Regions from separate parts of the Litoribacillus peritrichatus genome, predicted to be linked through region 1. Evidence: predicted binding sites of a transcription regulator. Region 1 holds the regulator's gene; the other holds the start of a gene.
The links. Region 1 encodes PhoB, which activates phosphate uptake and scavenging genes when phosphate is short. Its sites were predicted from a motif close to TGTCATANNNNTGTCANA; they were not measured.

Region 2: the regulator PhoB is predicted to act here: its motif matches at 1,483-1,500, upstream of ABD744_RS11015 (alkaline phosphatase).

What each region holds. Positions count from the first base shown of each region.
Region 1 is NZ_BAABBN010000017.1:100,939-104,092, forward strand. Features, by position in the region: gene ABD744_RS21925 (endonuclease/exonuclease/phosphatase family protein) at 1-122, shown strand, start outside; gene phoR (phosphate regulon sensor histidine kinase PhoR) at 91-1,398, opposite strand; gene phoB (phosphate regulon transcriptional regulator PhoB) at 1,503-2,198, opposite strand; gene ubiA (4-hydroxybenzoate octaprenyltransferase) at 2,308-3,154, opposite strand, start outside.
Region 2 is NZ_BAABBN010000007.1:285,199-288,352, forward strand. Features, by position in the region: gene ABD744_RS11015 (alkaline phosphatase) at 1-1,396, opposite strand, end outside; gene ABD744_RS11020 (DNA topoisomerase III) at 1,572-3,154, opposite strand, start outside.

The DNA.
Region 1 (3,154 bases):
CTAATTTAAGAACACACGCCATTGATGTTTTGGATCATCCGATCTCAGATCACCTGCCGGTGGCCATTGATGTCAGCTTGCCTTCCGGAGTCAGTTTGACGGATCGGGCAAACCAGAGCTAAGCACTGACAGCGGAAATTCACAGCTGAATTTACTGCCGTACCCTAATTTACTTTCAATCAATAAGTGGCCGTTGTGGCGCATCAGAATATGTTTGGTGATGGCTAATCCCAGTCCCGTACCGCCGGTGTCTGATTTGCGGCTGGCATCCACACGGTAGAAGCGTTCGGTCAGGTGTGGGATGTGTTTTTGATCGATGCCGGGGCCGTTGTCGATGACATCCACCCGGATACTGGTTTTGTCGCGGTAACCGGTGATGTCTACCCGGCCGCCTTCAGGTGTGTATTTCACCGCATTGAAGATCAGGTTACTGAAGGCGCTGCTCAGTTCGTCGTAACAGCCGTCAATTTCAATATCGATCGCCGAAATCTGAATTTCATGGCGACCGTTGCTGAAAGAGCGGGCTTCTGCGGCTAAGTGCTCCAGCAGTTGCTTGAGGTTCACCGGTTGCTCTTTCACATTGATTTCGGTGGTTTCCAGACGGGTCAGAATTAGAAGATCATGCACCAGATCTTGCATCCGAACGGCCTGGGACTGCATCTGATGGTAGATGCGTAACCAGCGGTTGTCGCTTTCGTCCGAGTAATCAATCAGCGTTTCAAGGTAGCCGATTAACACCGTCAGCGGGGTTTTTAATTCATGACTGACGTTAGCCACGAAATCTTTGCGCATGCGTTCCAGGTGTTCAATGTGAGTGATGTCCCGCGCGGTAATCAGGCGTTCATCGTTCCCAAATGGGGTGATGGTCATTTCCAGGGCAACGCTTTGATTGATCGGGCTGTTGAGCGTTAACGGCGTGGTGTAATCACCGAGTTCGAAGTATTCCACAAAGTCCGGGTCGCGGATCAGGTTGGTGATGTGCTGACCACCGTCCACCGGTGTTCTGAAGCCTAATAAGGCTTCGGTTGAGCGGTTCCACCACTCCAAAGTGCCATCGCTTTCGACCATGATGACGGCGTCCTGCAGCGCAGAAGTGGATTGTTGTATTCGGTTGATGATGGTCTGAAGTTTGCGTTTGGCCGTTTGGTGATCACGCTCCTGACGGTAAATGGAGTCAAATAATCTTCCCCACAGACCTTCACTTAACGGTAACTTGTCGAGTTCCTGATGTTGCAGCCAGGATTCAAGCCGTGACATTTGGCGTATGGTCCAGACCACGTAAGCGATCAGGCCGAGAATCAGGCCCACGACGGGATAACCGAATAAATAACCAATGAGGGTGGTGGCCAGCACCAATAAGGTCACGCGCTGTAATTCAATGTACCAATTACTTAACACTCAGCTTCCTTACCTAGGCAAGATAATAAAATACAGGGATTCATATCAGAAACGCAGCCTCAAAGGCTGCGTTTCTGAATGAGGTCATGCTGCAACAGCTTACTCTATGCCGCATTTGTGGAAAAGCGATAACCTGTGCCACGAACGGTTTGGATCAAATTATCATGACCGGTTTCAGTCAGCGCTTTACGTAAGCGACGAATGTGAACATCCACCGTACGCTCTTCGACATAAACGTTGCCACCCCAGACATGATCCAGCAGTTGGCTTCTGGAATAGGCGCGCTCCTGATGAGTCATGAAAAACTGCAGCAGTCGGAACTCGGTTGGCCCCATATCCACAGCATCACCATTGGCGATGATGCGATGGGAAACCGGGTTCAGCTCAAGGCCATTGACCTCGATGGTTTCTTCAATGCCCTGTGGGGTGGTTCGACGCAAGACCGCTTTGAGACGAGCCACCAATTCTCTTGGAGAAAACGGTTTGGTGATGTAATCGTCCGCACCCGCTTCAAGGCCCTGAATTTTATTGTCCTCTTCGCTTTTTGCGGTCAGCATGATGATAGGTACATCTGCTGTCAGCTCATCTTTCTTAAGGCGACGTGCAAATTCAATCCCTGACGCACCTGGTAGCATCCAGTCTAATAAAATTAAATCCGGTTGCTGATCTACGATGATTGAGTGGGCTTCCTGCGTATGCTCTGCTTCCAGACAGTCATAACCTGCCATTTCCAGAGCGACCATGATCATTTCACGGATAGGCGCTTCATCATCAACAATAAGAACTTTTTTTCCCGCCATCACTTTTGCCTGTTAGTGTGGTTGTTAAAAGACAGTCTTATTAGAAGACACTTTTGTTACAAAAGTATGACAGGTTTTCGACCGTCTGCGTGTGACAGAGGCGGATTTGCTAAAAAAAGGAATCCACCAGAATGCCACTGAAGACTGCAGTGCCTACCCAGTGGTTGTTCAGAAATGCTTTAAAACACATGTCCGGGTTGCGGTGTTGGGTAAGGACATACTGGTAACCAAATAAGCCGGCGGCGACTGCCAAACCTAGGTAATAAGCGACCCCGGCTGAGAGCTGTTGCCCCATCAGCAGCAAGGTGATCATCGTCAGTACCTGAAGACTGATGATGGCGATATTGTCCATTTCGCCAAACAAAATGGCCGTGGATTTAATGCCGACTTTTAGGTCGTCTTCCCGGTCCACCATGGCGTATTGCGTGTCGTAAGCAATCGTCCAAAGTAATGTAGCTATATAAAGTAACCAGGTTTCTTCAATCACGGTGCCGGTTTCTGCGGTGAATGCCATCGGTACGGCCCAGCCAAAAGCGGCCCCTAAAAATACCTGTGGAAAGTAGGTAAAGCGTTTCATGAACGGATAAAGGGACGCCAGAAACACTGCGCCAAATGACATATAAATGGTTTCTTTATTGGTGAACAGCACCAGAATAAAAGAAATAAACACCAGCGCACCGAATAAACAGAGTGCTTCTTTGGCGGTCACCCGGCCAGACGTCAACGGCCGCTCTTTGGTTCGTCGTACATGAAGGTCAAAATCCCGGTCGGCGTAATCGTTGATTACACAGCCGGCCGATCGCATCAACACCACACCCAAAACAAAAATGACCAGATTACTCAGCTGGGGGAAGCCGTCAGCGGCAACCCATAATGCCCATAGCGTCGGCCATAACAGCAATAAAATGCCGATGGGTTTATCAAGACGCATTAAGCGGGTGTAATCCGGAAGCTGT
Region 2 (3,154 bases), on a different contig from region 1:
CTTTCGGGAAGCTTTTTGCGCTCAGGTATTTGTGGTCGTCCACCTGATAGAAGTTTGGCTCAGACGCCAGGATTTCTTCCGCTTGTGCCAGTGTGATGTCGAAAGCGCTGTTTTCATTGACGATTTTCATCAAGTCCGCAGCGGTTTTGTCGGTTTTTGAGAACGCAGAGAACATGTCCGGGTAGCTCATTTTCTGAGCGTACATCTTGTCCAGAATGTCGAATGAACCGAAGTTGAAGTTTGGCTTATAGGCTTGCTCTTTAAAGCCTTCGCCGTTCAGTGCTTCCGGTGAAGGTATGTTGGCACGGGTATATGAGAAACCGAAACCGCCGGTTTCATGGTCAGCCGTAATAACCACTAAGGTGTCGTTACGGTCTTTGACCCACTCGTAAACGTAGTTGATGGTTTCGTCAAATTTCAGCATTTCATGCAACATGGTGGAAGCATCGTTGTCGTGGCCAGCCCAGTCAATACGGCCGCCTTCGATCATCAGGAAGAAGCCGTCCGGATCTTGTGACAAAATATTCAGCGCTTTTTCCGTCATTTCTTTCAGCGTTGGCTGAGTACGTGCCGGGTTGTCTTTGTTCAGTGTGTGTTGGATTCCATCCGCCATTCCAGAGTAAGCGAATAAGCCTAGTAGTTTGCCGTCTTTCACGGAATCCAGTTCGGCGCGAGTCAGTGCAACCTGGTAACCCGATTGTTCGGCTTCGGTCAGTAAGTTTTTCTCATCTTTTCGTTTGGATTTAATTTTCACTGTACCGTCGGTACGCTTGGTCAGCTGTTGATACAACTCGCCCTTGTCGTTGGCACTTTTCGGAATCCAGTGACGAAGGCCACCCGATAGCATGACGTCTGCTTTGGTTTCTAACATGTCTTCGGCGATTCTGTTTTCCAAAGAGCGATGCGCTCGGTGGGCAGCAAAAGAAGCCGGAGTTGCGTGGGTCAGGCGAGTGTCAGACACCAAGCCGGTGGCTTTGCCTGATTTTTGAGCCAGTTCCAGAATGGTTTCAGCTGGGTTGCCTTGCGCGTCCAAACCAACGGATTCGGAAGGAGACGGAACCCCTGTGGCTAACTGAGATGCAGAGCTGGCGGAATCTACAACGATGTTATAAGCCGGGTTATGTTGTGATAACCCCACAACACCTGCTTCCATGAACTTACTGATACCTGTTGGAGCGTCTTTGTAGATGGAGTTTGGTGCATTGGTCGCGTATTCCTGAAGCAAGCCCACTTGTTGTGGGCCCATGCCGTCACCAATCATCATGATCACATTTTTGACTTTAGCGTCAGCCTGGGGTTCTGACTTCTCTGCGGTTTGACAACCAGCAAATAAAATAACGGAGGATAAAAGACCGGTCAGAGCAAAGGTCTTCTTGAGTTTAAAATTGGTATTCATAGAGTCTTCCCTGTTGGGTATAGCGTTGATTTACTTCTTATTAACGTGAAGCGTATTGCAATTTGATGTCCAAAAAACAATATTTTGATGTCAATTTGATGACAGTAAAGCTTTTGTTGAATGATTATTCAATAACGGACTTAAGATGGGATGAATCGGCTATGGGAAACGTCGTTTAAGACGCTTTTTTACGAGGTGAAGTAGATTTTTTCTGGTACTTATTTCGTACTCTTTGGCTTGATTTGTATTTATTTGGTGCGTTTTTGATTGGGGTCATTGGCGCCATGGTCGTATTTTTGGCTTGCTCAATCAATTGGTGCAGTTGTTGACTCAGTGGCGTCATGAAGGCGTGGTAAGACGCGTCTTTTTGGCTGATGGCATTGAGAGTCGCCTCCCATTGTGCGGTCATGTCTGGAGTGGAAGCACTGTCCGGCAGGGCTTGAATTAACTGTTTGCCGGTGTCTGTGGCACGAATCTGTTTGCCGGAGCGACTTAGAAACTTACGTTTAAATAATAATTCGATGATGCCTGAGCGGGTGGCTTCTGTGCCAAGGCCATCGGTTTCTCGCAGTATTTTACGAATGGCCGGGTCTTTGACGTATCGGGCAATGCCGGTCATGGCGCTTAACAAGGTGGCATCGGTGAAATGCTGGGGTGGCTGAGTGTTTTTCTCAAGCAGTTGAGCCTGAAGGCTTTGCAGAGGTTGCCCGGGCGCTAATTCGGGAATGAGGGTGGGCGCTTCTTCGGTTAAATTTTTAGAAGCCGAAGGGAACAGTTGTTTCCAGCCCAAATCAAGATCTTGTTTAGATTTAGCGCTGAACTTTCCTTGTTGAATTTCGATTTCAGCACTGCGTTCGGCGTACTTATAGACGGGATAGAACAAAGCCAAATACTGGCGACTGATCAACTGATATATGTTTTGTTCGGCTTGAGACAGTTTGTTTGGCTGAGTACGTTTTTCTGTGGGAATAATAGCGTGGTGCGCTTCTACTTTATTGCTGTTCCAGGCTTTGGTTTTGATATCCGGGTTGGCGTTTTGGACGACTTCTGAGGTTGCGCCCTGGTTGTGTTCTATGGCTGCTAATACGGAGGAAGCCTGTGCGTGGTGTTCTGTCGGTAAATAACGGTTGTCCGATCGGGGGTAGGTGATCAGGTTATGTTTCTCGTACAAGCTTTGGCAGGTGTCCAGCGTTTGTTGAGCGGACATGTTGAATCGCTTAGACGCGTCAATTTGAAGGCTCGATAAATTGTAGGGTAATGGCTGTGCCTGTTGTTTCTGTTTGTTCTCAAAACGTTTAACGGTCGCGGGTTGGTGGCTGATCCGCTGCACCACATTTTCAGCTAAGGGCTTGGAGAGAACCCGGTTGTCTTCATCCATGTAGGGCTGGCAGGCTTCGCTGGGTTGCCATTTGGCAGTAAACGCTTCTTTCTGTTCGGTTTCTAAATGAGCCAAGACCTCATAAAACGGCTTGGAGACAAAGTGTTCAATCTCTTCATCCCGTTTTGCGACTAACCCCAAAATAGGCGTTTGCACCCGGCCAACAGAGAGCACACTGTTGAAACCGGCTTGACGGCCTTGCAGTGTGTAGGCGCGGGTCATGTTAATGCCGTACAACCAATCCGCACGCGAGCGTGCTAAGGCCGAGGTCGATAACGGAATAAAATCGCGATTAGGTCGTAAATCCGACAAGGCTTTTTTGATGGCAGGAGGGTTGAGGTCATTGACTAATAAACGTTGAGTGTTTGCCTGTTTGGTTT